3 regions of the Lysinibacillus sp. Bpr_S20 genome follow, and region 2 is predicted to be linked to each of the others. Evidence: riboswitches for the same ligand, from Rfam matches in the RefSeq annotation. Region 2 holds a riboswitch; each other region holds the start of a gene.
The links. Region 2 has a riboswitch for cobalamin ahead of nikA (nickel ABC transporter substrate-binding protein). Riboswitches for the same ligand answer to the same signal wherever they lie in the genome.

Region 1 (7,532 bases), on a different contig from region 2:
ACAGTTGTACCACATGTACAGCCAGCACATGTCACAACAGTAAATAAACATATAATTGATCATCAGTATCATTTCCCTTGCACGGAGTCTGTAGTGAATGAATGTTGCGAAACTCATACACTTTGTGAAATGCCACCTGATCCTTGCCATATGCATCATCATCACCATATGGGACACCATCACCATCACATGGACCATCATCATATGGGTCATCATCATATGGGTCATCATCATATGGGCTATTAATAAATATGCGATGAGGATAAAAATACCTCATCGCATATTTACTCTATAATGTGGTTTACTATTTAACGCTCATTTCATTAGAAAAACCGAGCACCTTTTACTAGGTACTCGGTTTACTAATTTTAGTACATTTTTAAATATTGATCGCGTTCCCATTGGTGTACTGTTGTACGGTACATGTCGAACTCGATTTCTTTTGCTTCTTTAAAGTTTGCATAGATATGCTCACCTAAAGCTGCTTGAGCTACTTCATCCTTAGCAAGTAATGCTAGAGCATCATCAAGTGCTGGTGGTAAGTTTGCGATACCATTCGCTTTACGCTCTTCATCAGACATCACATAGATGTTACGGTTAATAGCAGCTGGTGGTGTTAAGCTACGGCGAATACCTTCAAGTCCAGCTTCTAAAATAACAGCCATCGCTAAATATGGATTAGCAGATGGGTCCACTGAACGTACTTCTACACGAGTTGAAAGACCACGTGCTGAAGGGATACGGATAAGTGGTGAACGGTTTTGAGCAGACCATGCTACATAACATGGTGCTTCATAACCCGGTACAAGACGTTTATAAGAGTTAACTGTTGGGTTTGTCACAGCAGTGAAGCCTTGAACGTGAGCAAGGACACCTGCCATGAATTGCATTGCTGTTTCTGAAAGACCTAGTTCAGTAGATTCATCGTAGAATGCATTCTCTTTCCCTTTGAATAATGAAACGTTGAAGTGCATACCAGAGCCAGCTTCACCGAATAATGGCTTTGGCATAAATGTAGCATGTAGACCGTGTTTACGAGCAATTGTTTTAACAACTAATTTAAACGTTTGGATATTGTCGCAAGCTGTAATTGCGTCTGCATATTTAAAGTCAATTTCGTGTTGTCCTGGAGCTACCTCATGGTGAGATGCTTCAATTTCGAAGCCCATTTCTTCTAGCTCTAATACGATATCACGACGGCAGTTTTCACCAAGATCAGTTGGTGCTAAGTCGAAGTAACCACCATGGTCATTTACTTCTAATGTCGGTTCACCTTTTGCATCTAATTTGAATAAGAAGAATTCTGGCTCAGGTCCTAAATTGAAGCTTGAGAATCCCATATCTTCCATTTTCTTAAGGATGCGTTTTAAGTTGTTTCGTGGGTCACCAGCAAATGGCTCGCCTTTAGCAGTGTATACATCACAGATGAAACGTGCTACTTTCCCTTTTTCAGAAGTCCAAGGGAACACTACGAAAGAATCTAAATCAGGATATAAATACATATCTGATTCTTCGATACGTACGAAGCCTTCAATGGATGAGCCATCAAACATCATTTTGTTTTCTAGTGCTTTGTCTAATTGGCTTACAGGAATCTCAACGTTTTTGATAGTGCCAAGAATATCTGTAAATTGTAGACGAATAAAGCTTACGTTTTTTTCTTCGATTAGACGTTTAATGTCCTCTTTAGTGTATTTACCCACAGTTTTCCACACTCCTATAAATTGTCTAGCTTTTTATCATTACCCTACTCTATTAATAAAGACATGAATAATATTGCCTTTTTATTGGATCATCACCAAAACGTGTGGTTGATTTCCGTTCCAACTGGGCGCTTTGCCGCTGACGCTTCGCTTTCGCGCAGAGCAGAGCTTCCTGGGGGCGTCCGATGAGCCGCTTGGGCCAACACGAGGTTGGTCACGAAGGCGTTATCACAGGATGTGATGCTCTTAGCCTTCGTTCCTCTATGTGCTCGCTCCAGGGTCTCATCTGTGACGCTAATCCCCAAGGAGTCGCCCAGCCTCCACTTCAATCAACTTATTTACATAGTAGACGTTTAACAAAAGTCATCCACTACTTTTGGTGATGTTGCCTTTTATTAATAGAATCGAGATAAATCCCCACGACGGATGGATGATTTTTGCATGCGTTGTGCTTGAAGCATTTCCTCACGCATAATGCGACGTAATTCTGAGTCACTTAAATTAGGTTCATCTGTTGAAACAGGTTCATTCTTTTTAGCGAACAGCTTTTTAATTTTTGCCATGTTCATGCCCTGTTCCAAGTAATCTTTAATTTCCAGCAATGTATCGACGTCATTTAATGAAAACATTCGACGGTTGCCTTCTGTTCGGTGCGGCTCAATTAAATGGTGTTCTTCATAATAACGAATCTGACGTGCCGAAAGCTCGGTCAATTGCATTACGATATTCATTGATAATAACGGCATAGTTCGTCTAATTTCACGACTCATTTAAGTCCCCTCCAATACCTGCTAATAATATAACGAATAATTCACACTGTCAACAGTTCATGTAAGGTTTCCTAACATGGAATAAAATAATTTTTTTGAAATGATGAAAAATTGTAAAAAACTAAACTTACTATTCTAGTGTGGGGTTGATTTCCGTGGCCAACACGATGTTGGTCACGAAGGCGTTATCACAGGATGTGATGCTCTTAGCCTTCGTTCCCCTAACGCTAATCCCCAAGAAGTCGCTAAGCCTCACTCCAATCAACTTATATAAATGACATTTATAAAATATCATCTTCTTTCATCCATAAGAAAAAACTATTCAAAACGGAAATTTTGAATAGTTTTTCGTTACTTATTTTTGGATTTTTTGAACAGCACTGCAAATAGCAAACTTTACGTGCTCGTATGTTAACCCGCCTTGAATAAATGCTGTAAATGGCGGACGAATAGGACCGTCTGCCGTAAGCTCAATACTTGAACCTTGGATGAATGTTCCAGCTGCCATGATGACATCATCCTCATAGCCAGGCATATACGCTGGCTCCGGTGCATAATGCGCATTAATTGGTGAATTTGCTTGAATTTCACGACAAAAAGCAATCATTTGTTCCGCAGTTTGGAAAGAAACCGATTGAATTAAATCCGTACGATTAGCATCATATCTTGGTGATGTATTCATGCCAATTTCTCCTAGCATAGCAGCTGTGAAAATAGCACCTTTTAAAGCTTGCGATACAACATGTGGGGCAAGGAAAAATCCTTGATAGAAATCACCAAGTGTATTTAATGTTGCTCCTGCTTCAGCACCAATACCTGGTGATGTCATACGATAAGCACATTTCTCTACTAAATCCGCACGACCCGCAATATAACCACCAATTTTTGCTAAGCCTCCACCAGGATTTTTAATGAGCGAGCCTGCCATTAAATCAGCCCCAACTTCTGTCGGTTCCTGCGCCTCAACAAATTCACCGTAGCAATTATCAACAAAAATAATTGCATCTGGTGCTAATTCACGGATCTTTACACACATTTCTGTAATTTGCGAAATGGTAAAGGATGGGCGTGTTGCATAGCCTTTCGAACGCTGGATAGCAATCATTTTTGTGTTTGCTGTAATGGCAGCCGCAACGCCTTTCCAATCGATCTTTTGATTATCGATTAAATCCACATGGCTATAACCGATTTTATAATCTTTTAACGAGCCAGTATCCTTGTCTCCACCATCGACGATTGATTGCAATGTATCATACGGCTGACCCGAAATATAAAGTAATTCATCACCAGGACGTAACACTCCGAATAAGCTAAGTGTGATTGCATGTGTACCAGAAATAATTTGCGGACGTACAATGGCAGCCTCCGCTCCAAAGACCTCTGCATAAACACGTTCTAAATTGTCACGCCCCTCATCATCATAGCCATAACCGTTAGATGGGTGCAGATGATAATCACTTACTTGATGCTTACGGAACGCAGCAAGCACTTTTTGTTGATTGAAGAACGCCATTTCTTCTACCTTTGCATGAAAAGGGCGTACCTTTGCTTCTATTTTAGCAGCTAATGCTAATGTCTCTTCTGTTAGATTGGTTGTAAAAGTCATACTGTTCTTCTCCATTTCACATTTGTTCAAATCTTATCTTAACAATTTGTGAGCCTGCCTGCAAAAATTGCTTTCGTTTCTGATTGCATTACTTGCAAAGTTCAAATTGCAAACTTAAACTATTTTTCTTTGTTATAATAAGTTATTTAATTAGGTGTGTTAAAAACCATTTTTTATACATCCAAATTAATTTGAAGAGGCTGATTTCTGCTACGGGCTACTCGCTTTGTCGCTGACGCTTCGCTTTCGCGCAGAGCAAAGCTTCCTGCGGGCGAGCGTCGAGTAGCCCTTCGCTACAATCAGTTAAAATGGGAATACATAATAAACCTATTTTTTCCTAATCAACACGCCCGTTATTTAATGTCGGATAATTCCAAATTATAAGGCGTTACTTTCTTTGTAATAACTCTTATATACCAAAAAGAAGTCTTTCATGATTTTTAATTACAACAACATCAATTTTTTCTGGACGAAATTGCGTACGGAGGCTTTATCTTCATTCAGTAGGTGTCCAAACACCTACTGAATGAAAACAAAATGATTTATTCAACTAAGGGGTGACAGGGTTGGCTTGGGAGGTTTTTAGTATCATTGGAACAATCGCCTTTGCTATTTCCGGGGCAATAATTGCAATGGAGGAAGAATACGATTTATTCGGTGTCTATATACTCGGTATCGTAACCGCATTCGGTGGTGGAGCTATACGAAATCTATTGATAGGGTTACCTGTAACTACACTGTGGGGGCAGGATATGATGTTTCAAATTGCCATTGCAGCCATTACAATTTTTTTCTTATTTCCGCATCGACTTATTCAACATTGGCATCGCTGGGGCAATATCACTGATGCTATTGGATTATCTGCATTTGCGATTCAAGGTGCTCTGTATGCTGTAAAGCTCGACATGCCAATTAGCGCGGTTATTGTAGCTGCTGTCTTAACAGGGTCAGGTGGTGGAATTATTCGCGATTTATTAGCTAGACGACAACCATTAGTCCTCCGTGATGAAATCTATGGTGTTTGGGCAGCACTAGCTGGGCTTATCATCGGACTTCAACTATTTTCAGGGGATCTCTTTTTATATGTATTATTTGGTGTGATCACAGTACTAAGAATACTTTCCTATATGAAGAAATGGCGATTACCGTTGCGGAGGTTGAATCGAGCATAGTTATACTGTTGCATAATAACAAGCCCAAATATCAAATTTGGGCTTGTTATTTCTTATTTATCTATCCACGGCAGCGACAATAAGCACCCGAAAATTAATAAAGTTACTTTTTCAACAACAACGTAGCTTCTTCTAAAGTAGCCATATTTTTCATCATCGAGCAAGCTGCGTCCAAAATAGGAAAGGCTAACGCTGCACCAGAGCCCTCTCCCAATCGCATATTCATTTGTAGCATCGGTTCAATTCCGAGCATTTCAGCGGCAATTTTAGCACCTGGTTCTTCTGAGGCGTGCGAAGGAATAATATAGTCTTTGACGTTTGGTTCGAGTTCGAAAGCGATAAGGGCAGCGATGGTAGAAATAAAGCCATCAATAACAACAGGTTTGCGATGTGCAGCAGCAGCAAGTATTACCCCAGCCATAGCACCTATTTCTAACCCTCCGACTTTCGCAAGAATATCTATTGCATCCTGACGATTTGGTTTGTTTAATGCAATAGCATTGTGAATGACTTCTACTTTATGCGCTATTCCCCCTGGTCCAACACCTGCGCCAAAGCCTGTTACTTCATTCGGATGACATTCGCGAAGAACCGATAATATGGCAGCACTCGGTGTTGTATTACCAATGCCCATTTCACCTGTCCCGAGTACATTGACCCCTTTTTGGATTTCTTCCGAAGCTACTTCAATTCCTACTTCAATGGATTGAATGGCTTCTTCCCTTGACATAGCAGGACCTTTTGCCATATTGTCCGTTCCGTATTTAATTTTTTTAATAATGACACCCGCATCATGTGGAATATCCTCTTTTACGCCAACATCTACTGTGACAATTTTAGCATCTGTGATTTTTGCGATAGCACAGACACCAGTTCCTCCTCTAGGGAAGTTTAATGTTTGAAAGACCGTCACATTTTGTGGATTTGAGGTCACCCCTTCATCACAAACACCATGATCTGCGGCACAAACAATCATCGCTTTATGATCAATTGCAGGAAATAGTTCGCCTGTAATTCCTGATAATTGCACAGCTAGAGTCTCCAGCTTCCCTAAACTACTAGGCGGCTTACAAAGTGCATCTATGCGTTCCCTTGCTGCCTCCATCATTTTGTGGTCAGCACTTTGAATGTTTTGAATCGTTTGTTGTAATAATTGCATGAAAATTTCCCCTTTCTTTTTTGCCCTTGTTACTCGAAGAATGATTTAGAGAAAAAAATAAAAAGCCTGTAGTTTATTCATAACAAATAAACTACAGACTTTTCCATCGTCTATATAATACGAAGCAGATAGGCAGGTCTCCTGGCTCAATTTCAACATTTCATAGAACCTTCCCAGCACGATGCTAGTGGCATTCTCTATGAAACTCTCTTTTACAGTGGTGGGACCGCTAAAGCTTTTCACTTTATTCCCTATTCTCCCGCAATGGGCACCTAATGCTTTTATGCAATTACTTTAAATCTACGGCAAAGTGTTTTTTGTGTCAATGTTTTAATTTTTCCGAAAACCTAAACATCAAAAATATTTCTAAATTTGGATATCTACAAAAGGCTTCTTGTTAGTTTACTATTGTGAAATTCGCTTTGTTTTATCTATTTCACTCAGAAATGTTGCGCCAAGTAAAAGGATAGCGCCTAATATTTGTAGGGCCGTCATTTTCTCTCCTAGAATCATCGTCGAAATTACTAATGATGTTAGTGGATCAATATAGCTTAAAATAGCTATACTTTGCCCTTTTAGATGACGCATTCCAAAAAAGAACAAATAGAAGCCTATTCCAGCATGGACAATGCCCAATGCTATAAGTAAACTAATTGATTTTATATCGATTTGAACTATTTGGAACCCATTAGTCCCAAAAAGATAAATGGCAAGAAATAACGCTGCTAAAGCAAGTTGAATAATCGTATTATTTGGCTCTTTTAATCCACGAATATACTTATTGGTGAATGTCACTATTGTATAGAAGCAAGCTGCAATAAGCCCATAGATAATACCGATATAATGTCCACTCGTTTCGGTAGTTTGACTTTGGACAATAAAAAACAGCCCTACTAGTGCAACACAAACATAAAAAATTTTTCTTACTACTATTTTCTCTTTCAAAACGATCGGTGATAAACAAATCACTAGTACTGGAGCAAAATAGTAGCTAAGAGCTGCATTTGCGATGGTTGTTTCCTTGTACGCTTGGAAAAGAAAAATCCAATTACCACATAAGGCTAAGCTCGAAAGTACTAATGGCCATTTGTTTTGCAAAACTGTAGTTTTCGTAAATCTTTC
Region 2 (7,532 bases):
CGATGGTGTAGACGTACAAACTTGGCTCACTGGTAAAGTCAGCGATGTTGTGGCTGAAAGCTTACGAACGGCGGATGTTGCAGACATCCCAATATTCAATCGTATTCGTGAGTTGAACAAACGAGATATGATGTCCATTTATCAATGTCTTGAGCAAAATAGTTAAATCAAGCCATATTTTAAAAATAAACTCATGTGCAAAAATAAAAATTGCACATGAGTTTTTGATTGTTGAAAAGATAAGGTCCTATCAATTAAAGTATGCATCTTCGGCAAAACTGGTCGTTGATTTCTGTTCCAACTGGGTGCTTTGCTTTTGCTAATATGGATAAAACCTCTAAATTCGTGGATAGAGCTGCCAGAAACGTGGATTGAATCCCTAAAGTTATGGATAGAGCAACCAAAATCGTGGATAGAACCTCTAAGCGGCTAGATTTGCCCGCTTCTAAAGCGCTGCTATATTCATCTAGATTCCCTTTGTTATTTTGTTTTTATGTTATTCTAGGAGAAGCTTAGAATAAAGGAGAAAAAGATGAATGGCGGAAATAGTGGATTGGAAAAATAATGCTCAAGGACATAAATTTATTGCTTCTTTTAGTGGAGGGAAAGATAGTGTCTTAGCTCTATATAAAGCAATGAAGGTTGGAGAAGCGGTTGGACTCATTATAATGATGGAGGAAGAAGGGGAACGTTCAAGATCCCATGGAATGCCTCCAGCACTCATACATGCTCAAGCTAATTCTATAGGTTTACCAATTTATACTGCAGCAGCAAGCTGGACAGATTATGAAAAAGTATTTATGAGTCTTTTAGAAAAAGCTAAAAGTCAAGGGGCAGAAGTTTTAGTAACAGGTGACTTGGATATGCCTGAACATGGGTGCTGGCATGACAAGGTTTCGAGGAATGCTGGATTAAAACTAGGTATGCCTTTATGGGAAATGGATCATCGCGATGCTGTTGAGGAGTTCATCAATCTAGGGTTTGTAACGATCATTGTCACTGTTAACTTATCACTAGGTATGCGAGAGGACGATTTAGGCCGTACATTAACACATGAATACGTGAAGGAGCTCGAAGCTCGGGGAATTGATCCTTGCGGAGAAGGTGGAGAATTCCATACAACTGTTTTAGATGGGCCAATTTTCAAACAGACCATCCCTGTTCGTAAATGTGAGATTATTAAAAATGGTGATTATGCTTTTTTGCCTTTGGAACTAGATCAATAAACACGAAAAATAACAGGGGACATCTTCTACATTGAAGCGTGTCCTCTGTTTTTTTACTGCTTGCAAAGAATGATTACGCCATTGACTATGTATGTAAGAGTTAAAATGTGCTTTCTCCATTGCTGAATACGCTAATAATTTTCTTATATCTACAAAACGTCACACTCAGTTCATAGGCGATGTGACTCAACAATAGACATTGATTGAAGAAAATATTGAAGGGTCACCGGAGGATAGTGACCCATTCGTAAAGATTAGAAGGGAAAAGATACGTTTATTTATTCTAAAAATCATGGGCATTGGAGGCGGTATTGGGTATTAATAGAATCCGATGAAGCTAGTGCCGACAATAATCAATAGAATAAATAGAACAACGATCAGCGCGAATGCTGAACCTGAACCATAACCTGTGTTACCGCAATATTCAGACATAGTATATACCTCCTTTCTACAATCTATAATATGAATAGTTGTGAAAAGGATTTGCGATATTTAACTACTTTAAAATTTTAAATTTAAAAAAGTTCACGTGATTAAATCATGATCCTAAACTATAGTGATGTAAGACTAAATAAACTGTATACATATGTATCACCATTTTGATTCGTCTAGACGTTCATATAATTGTCTGTATATAAGTGTTTACACAAAAGAAGAATCTTCAATAAGACTGTACAATAATCCACTTCAGAAATAAATTATTCCAAGACATAAATAACTTCGAACATATATTTAAAAATACCCCTTCAAATGAGGAGGGGTATTTGTTTTGTTTAGGGTGTTGTCATTTTACAAATTGGCAAAGAAGATTATTTTAATCCCCTTTGCCATGAAATTTACTTTGGTTGAATGTATTCCCCTGTAGATGCATTAAAACCCGCTGCTTCCATTTTTGTCTGGTCATTATTCCAACCAATGACTATTAAGAGGGGAATATCTCTCTCAGTATCTTTACTAAGCATAAAGTTATATCCTTTACCCCAATCTTTTCCGGGATAAATATAGCCCATACTCCGTGCTTTTTTAAGCATTTCTGGTGAATCATACTTAATATCATTTATTTGTATAAACTCTTTTTTAGGATAGGGGGAAGTGCCATCTACCGTATAATCATCAGAATGATCTATTTTCCCCTCATGAATTGTTACTACATATGACTTATTGGTATCTGGCACTCCAAATAGAATATTCCAATTCTTTCTTTTGCCGTTACTTCCAATTGACGTCCAAGGCTTATCTAAATCTATATTGATGGCCATTAATAATTGAGCACTTTTATCCCATTTCAATGCTGCGGGATTTGCTAATTCAATCGCTTCCACTATTGATAATTCTTGCTGTTCATCGGCTTGGACGGAACTGGCTGATACTATCTCAATAGAACTAACTGTAACGAACAACAATATCACAACAAAAGCTAATTTTTTCATTTTTTCACGTCCTTTTTTAGGTATATTGTTTCCCAGCCTTGTTCAATTATTCTGAGGCGTTAAATCAATGAGCAATTATTTGTGAAGAATTCTTCAACTGATAAAAAGGGATGTAACAGAATACTATGAATAACCTATAAAAATTTTAAACAGGAGTGATAAATTTGAAATTTACAGCGATTCCGGCTTTTTATCAGCGATATTCATTGTTTTATCAGCGACATGGTACCAAAATAAGCTTGGCTTTCCCAAAGTTTCTGTTATGTAGCAGTGATAACACTGCCAGAGGGGAATGTAGTATTACTCCTTGTAGAAACAAAAGATGACACATCTGCAGATTTTTTACGCGATGGTCGCCCGTATCAAACCTTACGTTGAATTGTCCAGACCTTGAATATACACATCAAACATTAAAGGAAGATGGTGTAGAAGTTACCGAAATTGTTATACGTGGAGAACATGCAAAATACTTTGTCTTTACAGACCCTTCAGGTAACCATATAGAGGCAGCTTGGTCTAAATGGGATTAGGAAACTAAAAATACGCTTCCCAGGTAGAATACTTAAATCTTTTAGTGAGCCATCCAGAAAAACGTAATTTTATTTGTTAAGAAGAGTGGTGATAAAGTGGAATTGATATTCATTCGTCATGGCCAAGGTGAACACACTCTAGCTATACCAAATAGTTTGCATGTGAAAAATCCTTCATTAACAGCAAAAAGAATACGTCAAGCGAAGTTATTAAGGGGAAAATTCACCTTAACAGAGGAAGATATTATATTTATTAGTCCTCTTAGAAGAACGCTGGAAACTGCACTAATTTGGAGTTTGGATGTTGATTGTCGGAAAATCGTAAGCCCGTTAGTATCCCCACGAATATTTCCTTTCCATCCAAATGGAAAAACATTGCCTTGCGATATCGTCATTAATTTACAAACAATCAAAAAAGAATATCCGAATCTGGAAATAGATATGAATGTGTCTCCTGATTTGTGGTCTGGTGGTATTAATACTATGCCTGAAATCGATTTCAATATCATAGTTCAAGAATTTATCGCAAATTTGAAATCGTTAAATAAGGATAAGATTTATATCGTTTCACACGATGGTACGATCACCGCATATCGCCAATTTATTTCTGGGCGAAGTTTATCCAGAAAGGACTTTCCTGATGAAACAGGATGGTTTCAAATTAATGTTGACTTATAACGATCACTTTGAGATGTCTGTTCTAAATGAATGCCTTTCAGCAATACAGGAGCTTTTTTTGAGATAGGGCGCATATAAGAAAAATACGAATAGAAATATAGCTTGCAAAAGCAGGTTATGAACACATACCCTTCAGACAGCAGTTTCGAAATAGCAGTCTGATTTCCATAAGGATAATGTAGAAGTTACATTATGCTATATAACCCATTCTGTGAATGGAAGCCTTATTATGAACGAATTAACTGAATGGATATGGCGAGCAGACTCCCTTTTACCCGAAAGTTTTATGTTGCACGGAGTATCAGTAAAAGTCTTTAACCCAAAACAACTTTTGGCGGAAAAAGAAGTCTATGAACAAATTGGTAGGAAGCCTCGACAAAAGGATATAGAAAACAAAAAGGTTTTGCAGCGTATAATAACTAATCAGAAAATTATGAAGTAACACACCTGAAGTAACTCCTGCAAGAATCAAGCTTTAGAAGTCAATGACAGTACTAACGGAGAAGGGTTTTTCAGTTTCCTCGGAGTTCTTCAGAAAGATCAATTAGTGAGACTAAAATTCTTTTCTCAAGTGAGGTGGAGTTGCAAACTATGAACGCTAATGAAAATCAGCGAATTCTCTATGCGATTTTCGAGAATGAAATAGAAATGCCAATCCTAGATATAACCCATCCCCTTTTTAACGCAAGTATTGATCATCAGGCGTATCATTTGAGCTGTCTTAAGTCAGCTCGGAGCATTGAATCATTAAAGAAGATGCCTAGCTTTATCCTCAACATCTTTGTAAAAATGTCTAATGTCGACAATTCCTATCTTAGCGGAATGCGTACTTTGCTGTACAAACTTGGTCCCAACTTAAGCCCGGGGATTAAATTAAGTTTCCGGGACAAGTGGGCGGTGAAGCAAACATCTTTCATGGGACTTCGGATTAGGCTGAGGGACCTTTGTCAGCGCCAGTCTGAAATTTTGCTGCCTCAGCTCAAGCAATTCCCTGATCGAAACCTTTGTTTCTTCAATATCGCTGGGGGAGCCGCTACCGACAGTATCAATACCCTGATTCTAATTCAAGAATCGGAGCCGGAATTACTGAAGGGACGGAAGATTGAAATCAACATTTTAGATATCGATACTTACGGTCCCAATTTTGCAAAACGGTGCATCGATGTTTTGAAGCAACCAGGGGAACGCTTTCATGATCTTGACATCACCCTCAAAACTATTCATTATGACTGGAGCCAACCGGATGCATTACTAAAGATGAATTTAGAACGTTCCGACTGGATTCAACTCTGTTCATCGGAAGGTGGTCTTTTTGAGTATGGTTCAGATTCAGATATCATCGAAAATTTAAATCATTTCTTTACAAACTCCCCAGCGGACGCTCGGATTACAGGTTCATTAATTTTCGACCGAGCAAATGTAAATCCGGGATACCTCGGTTTTACAGAGTTTATCGGCGTGCAAATCCGATATCTTGGGCTGGAGGGATTGCAGCGAATTTTAACCCAAACCTCTTGGGTTTTAGAAGAATACCATGAAATTGAAAATATCTATATTCTGTTTTCTTTGAAGAAAGCGTGACTTACAATAAAAAGAAGTTTTTAATGTTAGTCATTATTTCGAGAATATTATTATATTCAGAAAATAAAATTGACGTGAACATTTGAGCATGATATGTTTAATACTAATTTCATAGCAATCATTACAAGTTTGAGTGAAAGATCTTTCATTCAATTAAATGGAAAATGGGTGTAAATCCCATGCTGTCCCGCAGCTGTAAATGAGGAGTTTTGTTTCAAATACCACTGAGTTATGACTTGGGAAGGTGAAGCAAAATAATGATTCATGAGCCAGAATGCCTGCTTGTAAGAAGATTCATTGACGATCTACGAAAGATAGGGAGATGGATGGAGGCTTACTTTAAGTAAGATTTTCTGTCCTTATTCTTTTGGAATAAGGTTTTTTTATGCCTTCTTTCTGTAGATTCTTAGTGCACCACGAACAGAGATAGGAGACAGAAAATGAAATTGACAAAGTATTTACTTCCTTTCATGCTTGTTTTGACCTTCAGTTTACTCACTGGCTGTACGAGCACAGATAATGAAAAGGGAGAGACAGCATCGAAACAGCAGACAGACGAAAAAATGATAACGATTGGCTGGCCACTAGATGTAGGACCATTAAATCCCCATACATATTTACCAAATCAAATGACAGCACAAGCAATGGTCTATGAATCATTGGTTGAGTATAACGATGATGGGACAATTACGCCGAAATTAGCGGAAAGTTGGGACATCTCTAAGGATAAAACGGCTTATACTTTCCATTTAAGAAAAGATGTGAAGTATTCAGACGGAACGGCTTTTAATGCAGACAATGTAATTCGTAATTTTGATGCAGTACTAGCCAATCGTGATATGCATGCTTGGATGGGCATGGTCAACCATATTGTGGAGGTTGTAAAAGTGGATGATTCTACTATACGTTTGAAATTGGATGAACCCTATTACCCTGTCTTAAATGAACTTGCTTTTGTAAGACCTTTCCGTTTTTTAGGGGATAATGGATTCCCTAAAGGGGATGCGACGCAAAATTCAATCAAAGCGCCTGTTGGTACAGGCCCATGGGTATTAACCGATTACAAAAAAGACGAATATGCCTTATTTAGTCGAAACGACAACTACTGGGGAGAAAAACCACTTGTTGATAACATAAAAGTAAAAATCATTCCTGATTCTGAATCGATTTCGTTGGCCTTTGAAAACGAAGAATTAGATTTAATTTATGGTCGAGGCATTATTAGTTTAGATAACTATACGTTTTTAAAAGATAGCGGAAAGTATAAAACCACAACATCTGAACCTTTGTCAACGCGAGCGCTGCTATTTAATACACAGTCAGGTCCGTTAGCAGAATTAAAAGTACGTCAAGCGATTCAATATGCAATCAATAAAGAGCAAATGGTTGAGACGATTACAAATAGTACAGAAAAGGTTGCGAATACACTATTTTGGGATGCTATTCCTTATGCCAATATTGATTTAGCGCCAATAATAAATAATCCTAAAAAGGCGCAACAATTGCTAGACGAAGCGGGATGGAAGCTACAGAAGGGCGAAAAAATTCGTACTAAAAACGGACAACCGCTCACATTAGATTTAATTTACATTGCAACAGATGCGATTCAAAAGCCAATGGCGGAATACATGCAAGGTGAACTAGCAAAAATAGGCGTACAGTTGAATTTAGAAGGCGCAGATGTGATGGTAGGTCTGCAAAAATTAATGGATGATCAAGTTGATATTAATTTCTGGCGTACAAATGGACCACCAACAGATCCACATAGCTTTGCTAATGAATCAGCTACACCAAACGCTAATGGTGTCTATGAAGCGAAATTAGGCTTACAAAATGCCAAAGAAATCGATAATAAAATCCATCAATTATTAGTAGGTACAGATGAAAAGGAGCGAGTGCAACTGTATACGGATATTTTAACAATGTTCCATGACCAAGCACTATTCTATCCTATATCTTACGAAACAAATACCGTGATTTATCAGCCATATATGAAGGATTTTGCTCCACGTGCCTCTGAATATGATATTCCATATGCACAAATGGATAAAGAAAAATAAGTATAGAAGAGAGAGTATGTCGATCAA
Region 3 (7,532 bases), on a different contig from region 2:
ATTTTCCCTGTTCCTGATGCTGGACACATATTTGTACAGCGCCCGCACTCTACACAAGAATATAAATCTAGCATTTGTTTTTGTGTGAAGTCTTGAATACGCCCAACACCAATGGCTGGAATATCCTCTTCATCTTCAGCATTTTCTAATGCTTCAAAATCGATAGGTGTTAGAGTACCTGTACGATCTAAACGGTTCATGTACACATTAATTGGACTTACAATCAAGTGGAAGTGCTTCGATTGTGGTACGTACACTAAGAATGTCAAAAGAATTAATAAGTGCGCCCACCACATTACATAGAAAACAACAGCCGCTGCTGATGCTGGTAAGAAACTAAAAATAGCAGCAATGCCAGAAGCAACTGGCTCTGTATAAGTTAGTTCTTCACCATGCCAAATGATGCCCATACCATTTGCAAGTAATGTAGATACCATTAACCCGCCAATGAAAATTAAGACAAGACCATTTTTCCAGCCTCGTTTTAAACGAACTAGCTTTTCTATATAGCGTCGATAAAATGCCCAGACAACCGCCACTAAAATCATTAATACTACGAGTTCTTGGAAGAATGTAAACACACTGTAGAAAATACCAAGCGGCAAATGAGAACCAGGTGCTAACCCCTTCCAAATTAAATCAATGGCCCCTAACTGTACCATCAAAAATCCATAGAAGAACATGACGTGAATTAAACCACTCTTTGGATCCTTTAATAGTTTGTTTTGGCCAAGTACATTAACCATAAGATAACGAACTCGTTCTTTAACACTTTCATCAAACTCAACCTTTTTCCCCAATTGTACAAACTTATAGCGTGTTTTTAACAGATAGAAGAACAATCCTACTGCATAAAGCACAACCACGACTGTTAGAACAATGTTTGCAATTACTAATGGACTCATGGTTGGTCCCCCCTTTAGTTTGTCGTAAGTTTCTCTCTTTGTGATAAATTTGCTAGCTCATACGTAAATGTACGTCATTCTATCATTATATTCCTATTCTAATAAATGAGTGAGCATTCAGTCAACATAAAACGGAAATATTTCTGATAATTTTATATTCTTACATTTTACAAGAAAAAAAGCCACCCTGAATTTTTAATGATGGCTACTAACCACTAAAGAGATTTATTCATTTATATTATAAATCTTTCTTTTAGTTGTATATAAATACTAAAAAAGCCGATTCGCATCATATTTTTTTGATGACAAATCGACTTTTTTAGTGCGGTAAATTTCAAATTAGCTATTTCGTTTTAAAACTAATATGTTTAGCAAAACGTGGGGTTGATTTCCGTTCCGACTGGGCGCTTTGCCGCTGACGCTTCGCTTTCGCGCAGAGCAGAGCTTCCTGGGGGCGTCGGGGCAACACGATGTTGGTCACGAAGGCGTTATCACAGGACGTGATGCTCTTAGCCTTCGTTCCCCTGTCGCTAATCCCCAAGGAGTCGCCCAGTCTCCACTCCAATCAACCTATATCAAATGTCATCCACAACTTTAGGTAATGTGCGTAATTTGATCAAGCTATTTTTTAAAAACATTGCCGCTTCGAATATATTCGATATCCGCTACATTCAATCGGAAATTAACAACACGTGCAACCGCAAATAAATAATCAGATAAACGATTTAAATATTTTTGTACAATTGTCGGTACATCTTCGATTTCCTTCATAAGCGTTACCATTTGACGCTCTGCTCGGCGTGCTACTGTGCGAGCTATGTGTAAAGTTGCAGCTGCCGGAGCACCTCCTGGCAGAATAAAGCGCTGCAACGGAGGTGCCTCTTCTGACAATGCATCAATACGCGATTCCAGCACTTCAATTGGCTTCTCTGTTAGCTTATAATGTCGCTCTTTCATGACATTCGCAAGGTCGCCACCTGCATCAAAAAGCTCATGCTGAATCGTTTCTAAATCAATTAAAATATCCTTAAATAACTCACGATCTAATTCACTAACAGCTTTACCAATAAAAGAGTTTAATTCATCGATTGCCCCATATGTCTCTACGCGTAAGCTATCTTTATCAACACGTCCTCCGATAAGACTTGTTTTACCTGTATCGCCTGTTTTTGTATAAAGCTTCATTTCTCTCATCTCCTAGAATTCATTTTTAGCAATTCGCCATGACATGTAGCTGTCGCTACAAAAAACTATCTGCTGAATGAAGATAATTCTTAATTGCCTGCACAGTTGTTTCAAAAACACCTTTACCGATAATTTTGCCTACATCCGTAATGGGTCCACCGTACAGCATTTCCTCCCCTTTTTGTGTCGCTGCAATCAATAAACTATCTGTTGCTGTACCTGTTGCAATTGTACCACTAAGGTCATCACGAATATTTTCTGATTGCAATGCCTTTGTTTTCGCCTCATTCGCTGTCATCATTGCTTGGAAAAACGCTTCTTCAGATAAACAGCCATTAACGATGACCCATGTATTAATAGTACCAATATATGGTTCACCTTGTCTTTCATGTGCGCGAGACACATCCACAGCATTGCCAACTCCAGCCGTCACAGCTACTAAGACGCTGCCAAAAGAAGCTTGAAATTCATTAATAGCAACAAGATTTGTTGGGACAGCTGTTAACATGACGACGGTACTCGTTGATGAAAAATGCTCATTTAGTAAAAATTCAGCGACCTCTCTCTTTACATCACTAATGACATAATCTATTGGTACAGAGCGATTTAACAGACAATCATACCAACCGATACCCGGATTATGAACAGCTGAGGACACTGTTTTCAACGGAAACTCTGATTGAAGCTTAATGTAATGATCTGTAACAGTGAAATTTTCCTTTTTAATGACAGCACGCTGCTGATGTTCAACTGAAGCTGGCATCATTGTAATTTGAGGCTTTGGAATTTCTGGATGTGCATAAGTTGTCACTCGGGCATGATAGACCTCTTCGATTTGTGAAGCAATTAATACTTCATGTGGCGCTCCAAATGCCCGCATCCGTCCTTCCTCCATTAATAATAATTCATCACAATAGAGGGCAGCTAAATTCATATCATGTAGTACCATAATCACGGTCAAACCATGTTCTATTGCTTCCTTTCGCACCATATCTAAAATTTGTCGTTGATGCGCAATATCTAGATGGTTCGTTGGCTCATCTAGCAGCAATATTTCTGCTGTTTGTGCAAGAGCTTGCGCGACAAAAACTCTTTGCTGTTCACCGCCCGACAAAAATTCCATCGGTGTCTGTTCATAGCGTTTCACACCTGTTTGCATCATTGCATGTTGGACCGCTTGTTCATCGCGATCAGTCCAGCTTGAAAAGAAGCCTGTTTGATGAGGATAACGTCCAAGTGATACTGCCTCCCGCACACTGTTTGAAAAGGCATTAGCATGTAATTGTGGTAGCACTGCCATTTTCTTCGCTAATGCACGGGCATTGTAAGAGCTTATAGTATGACCATCTATTAATATAGTGCCTGCGGTTGCCGGTAGTATGCCACTTATTACTTTTAACAGTGTGGATTTCCCGCTACCATTCGGCCCTAAAATCCCTAGTATTTTGCCTTTTTCAACGGAAAAACTTATATCATGGACAATCGGTACGTCTTCATAGCCGCCGGAAAGATGTTCAACAACAATCATGCCCGTACCCCCTTGCTTCTACGTTGTTTATAAAAAATATAGGAAAAAACGGGCGCCCCAATAAATGCAGTAATGACACCAATCGGTAGCTCTCTTGGTGTAATAATCGTTCTTGCTACTAAATCACAAATAATCAGCAAAGTTGCCCCATTTAAAAACGATAATGGCAATAAATGACGATGATCGGAACCCCAAACCATTCTCGTCATATGAGGAACAACTAAACCCACGAAACCAATTGTTCCAGAAACAGCTACCGCTGCTCCTGTCAACATAGATCCACCTACTAAAATAATATATTTACTGCGTTTAACATTGACACCTAAATGCTTCGCACGTTCTTCACCATATAACAAAACATTTAACTCGCGTCTTTGCGTCCAAAGCATTATTGAGCCAATTATGACAAACGGAATAATCATCTGAACATATGGCCAACCACGCATAGATACTGAGCCTAGCAGCCACCCGATAACTTGGCGTAGCTCCTCACCAGATAATGCAATCATTAATGAAATCAAGGAACCTAAAAATGAACTAAAGATAACCCCTGTTAAAATAAGCGTTTCCATTTTTAGCGAGCGATCTACTATTCTAGCAAAGCCCATGACAGCTACCATCGTTAATATGGCACCTATCATACTAAAGATTGGCAATGTAAAATGGCCTACTACAGGTATTGATAAACTAAAAAAAATCGTCATAACTGCGCCAACGGATGCACCAGAGGAAACCCCTAACGTATAAGGGTCAGCCAACGGGTTTTTTAATAAGCCTTGAAAAGCTGCCCCTGCAATGGCAAGTGACGCCCCTACAAGCCCTGCCAACAGGACTCGAGGTAATCGAATTTTCCATAAAATATTGGCAGCTGTTTCATCAGCCGCTTTATTCCACAATACTTCTAGTGGAATATGAACCGAGCCTATCGCCACACCACACCAGATGCTAATGATTAGAAGCGTAATTGCTGTTACATAGGCTACAATTGTTTTACTCATTTAAATGCCTCAGGGTAGACAGCCTTTGCTAATTCCTCAAGACCATCTGCTAAACGAGGACCTTGACGACTTGTCGTATTTTCATCGACTTGTACAATGGCTTTATTTTTCACGGCAGAGATTGTCTCAAAGCCTGGACGTTGCGGTATTTTTGTTAAAATATCAGGTACATAATTATAGGCGACAACAATGACATCTGGATTTTTTGCGATAATTTGTTCAGCATCAATTTCATACCAGTTGTTTGAATCTGCTGCTACATTTTCGGCATGAATCATTTGAAGCATTTCATTCATAAATGTACCTTTACCAGCTGTATAAATTTGTGGCTCATCAGAAGATTCTACAAAGACTTTCTTTGGCTCAACACCCTCAAGTTTTGTTTCAACTTCTTTCACTTTTGCCTTCATATTTGCGACTATTTTTTTAGCCTCTTCTAGTTTTCCTGTTGCACGACCAAGCTGTTCAATCGTTGTGTAAGTTTCATTAAAGTTTTTTGCATCCGCTACTACAAATACTTTCACACCTGCAGCCTCAAGCTGTTCAATTGCTCCTTTTGAATAGCTCATACCCGATGCATGCGCAAGAACAATATCTGGCGATAAAGCAACAATTTGTTCAATATTATAATCTATGCCGCCAACCTTTTCTTTTTTAGTAGCCTCTACTGGATAATCGTCATTATCTGTTACACCCACTATTTCATCATTTAAGCCAAGACCAAATAAAATTTCAGTGTTACTTGGAATGAGAGAGACTATTTTTTCAGGAGGTGCTTCTAGCGTAATATCTTTGCCAGTAGCATCCGTTAACGTCATTGGGAATGTTGCTTGATCTACTTTCGTTGCCTCTTGTTGTTCAGTAGATGAGGGCTTTTCTTTTGTTGCCTCTTTTGTATTACATGCAGCAAGCAAGCCAATTGCCAAAAATGCTGATAATCCTATTTTCCAAATTTTCTTCATGTGAATAAATCCCCCTTAGTCCTGTGCATATAGTTTTTAACGACTTGTTTTTCTGATTGATCGATACTTTTCAGATTTTCATCTGCTAATGTTGTGGTTTATTGCTCAATGTTGCAGGTTTATCACAAACATTTTGAGTTTATCACCTAACTATGTAGATTTATCGCCCAACATTTTGAGTTTATCACCCAACTTTGTCGATTTATCACCTAACATTGTGAGTTTATCGCCCATTTTTTAAATATATCGACATTCATCTTCCAAAACAAATACCCCTCATCAGAAAACAATGAGGGGGTCAAATTTGCACAAAAAAATCCATGACAAAATCCACCATCCTATCCTCGTAGGCTACAACGTGTTTTCTATAAAGGCAGGTCTCCTGGCTCGTGCTACATACGCTTTTTCAAGCCTTCCCGAAATTTTCAGTGGCGCAGATTGAAAAAACTCACACATACAGTGGCGGGACCGCATCGGAATTACACCGATTTCCCTTTTCACTTTACTTAAGTAAAGAACCTTTATAATTTTCAGTTGATTTTATTATACATGAAAATTAAAGAAGTCGCCTCCATTCGAGACGACCCCCAATTAAATCCATTATGCGCCAAAGAAGTTACACTATATCCGAAAAATACTGTACCGTTTTCATTGGTGCACCCAATTCACGCAATGACCATGTGTTCTCTAAATAAATATCTGCTAGTTTCTCATATTTGCCACCGAATTTTTGAGCCCATTCGACCGCTACCACACTTTCATATAAATGCGCCATTTTCTCTGCGACCTTTTTTGCCTCAAACGTTTTCGTAGCATCATCTAAACGGCTAAATGTTTGCAACGTTGAATCTAGTTTTGCTAATTGATCCACTACAATTTCGACTAATGGACTGTCAGCTAATTTTTCTAAACGTTCCTCCATGACACGGACAAACATTTCGTGCACATGAAACTTTTCAACTAAACGAATAAGCTCTAAGGCTAAAATATTCGCAGTCCCCTCCCACACAGTAAGTACCTGTGCATCTCGTAATAACCGAGGTGTAACAAAATCTTCAATATAGCCGTTTCCGCCATGTAATTCAATGGCTTCACTAGCATAATGTACAGCTTGCTCCGCCGTTTCTTTTTTCATGATCGCAATATACAAACGATTCAAAATGATGTCCTCTTTTTTGCCCTGCCCGCTCGTTACTTTATCGTACAGCTGAATAACATCAAAAACCGTAGCAACTTCTACATGAAGCTTGGCAGCGAATTTCCCTAGCGTATCTTGAATCATAGGATATTGTGTTAAAGGTTTACCAAACGCATGACGATTTGTTACATAGTGCTTCGCCTCTAAATATCCGCGGCGCATAATGCCGATAGAAGCAACTGCATTGCAAATTCTTGATAAATTAAGCGCCTCGAGCATGTAGTAAATCCCTTTATCAGGGTCACCTACAACATAGGCTAGCGCACCATCAAATTCTACTTCACCAGAAGGTACTGCTCTAACACCAAGTTTATCTTTTAAACGCCGAATTCGAAGGTTATTCACAGTGCCATCCTCATTTCGCCATGGAACAGCAAACAATGTTAAGCCCTTTGAGCCTGCCTTAGCCCCTTCCATGCGAGCCAATACCATAGTTACGCCACACATTCCTGCGTTAGATGCAAAATATTTCTCCCCATATAAACGATACTGATTGCCTTCCTGTCTTGCTTCTACAACATTCGCACCAACATCAGAGCCACCTTGACGCTCCGTTAAAAATGTAGCCCCTTCATATAGCTCCGTCTCTCCTGTTGCACAAACATGTGGTAAAAAGCGCTCCTTCACCTCATCACTCGCGTAATGATCCAGTAAATACGCCGTTGCCATCGTTAACGTAACCGGACAATAAAAACCTGGTTCGGCATGTGATAGTATATAACCTTGAGCAAAGCTATACACATAATTGCCCTTTCT

Region 1: it holds a riboswitch for cobalamin, as region 2 does, so the genes downstream of both, cobT (nicotinate-nucleotide--dimethylbenzimidazole phosphoribosyltransferase) here and nikA (nickel ABC transporter substrate-binding protein) in region 2, are expected to answer to the same signal.
Region 3: it holds a riboswitch for cobalamin, as region 2 does, so the genes downstream of both, MWJ95_RS05245 (ABC transporter substrate-binding protein) here and nikA (nickel ABC transporter substrate-binding protein) in region 2, are expected to answer to the same signal.

Annotation. Positions count from the first base shown of each region.
Region 1 is NZ_JALNLQ010000010.1:145,380-152,911, forward strand. It holds gene MWJ95_RS20360 (CotD family spore coat protein) at 1-246, shown strand, start outside; gene glnA (type I glutamate--ammonia ligase) at 369-1,703, opposite strand; gene MWJ95_RS20370 (hypothetical protein) at 1,889-2,086, shown strand; gene MWJ95_RS20375 (MerR family transcriptional regulator) at 2,099-2,473, opposite strand; gene MWJ95_RS20380 (methionine gamma-lyase family protein) at 2,829-4,079, opposite strand; gene MWJ95_RS20385 (trimeric intracellular cation channel family protein) at 4,646-5,251, shown strand; gene cobT (nicotinate-nucleotide--dimethylbenzimidazole phosphoribosyltransferase) at 5,355-6,410, opposite strand; cobalamin riboswitch at 6,525-6,701, opposite strand; gene MWJ95_RS20395 (DMT family transporter) at 6,816-7,532, opposite strand, start outside.
Region 2 is NZ_JALNLQ010000009.1:140,793-148,324, forward strand. It holds gene MWJ95_RS19365 (ATP-binding cassette domain-containing protein) at 1-166, shown strand, start outside; gene MWJ95_RS19370 (Dph6-related ATP pyrophosphatase) at 537-1,226, shown strand; gene MWJ95_RS19375 (YjcZ family sporulation protein) at 1,545-1,658, opposite strand; gene MWJ95_RS19380 (hypothetical protein) at 2,063-2,656, opposite strand; gene MWJ95_RS19385 (VOC family protein) at 3,031-3,186, shown strand; gene MWJ95_RS19390 (histidine phosphatase family protein) at 3,283-3,864, shown strand; gene MWJ95_RS19395 (hypothetical protein) at 4,094-4,306, shown strand; gene MWJ95_RS19400 (hypothetical protein) at 4,456-5,445, shown strand; cobalamin riboswitch at 5,554-5,745, shown strand; gene nikA (nickel ABC transporter substrate-binding protein) at 5,886-7,505, shown strand.
Region 3 is NZ_JALNLQ010000002.1:128,195-135,726, reverse strand. It holds gene MWJ95_RS05265 (heterodisulfide reductase-related iron-sulfur binding cluster) at 1-905, opposite strand, end outside; gene MWJ95_RS05260 (cob(I)yrinic acid a,c-diamide adenosyltransferase) at 1,527-2,090, opposite strand; gene MWJ95_RS05255 (adenosylcobinamide amidohydrolase) at 2,146-3,618, opposite strand; gene MWJ95_RS05250 (FecCD family ABC transporter permease) at 3,615-4,616, opposite strand; gene MWJ95_RS05245 (ABC transporter substrate-binding protein) at 4,613-5,578, opposite strand; cobalamin riboswitch at 5,934-6,116, opposite strand; gene MWJ95_RS05240 (acyl-CoA dehydrogenase family protein) at 6,195-7,532, opposite strand, start outside.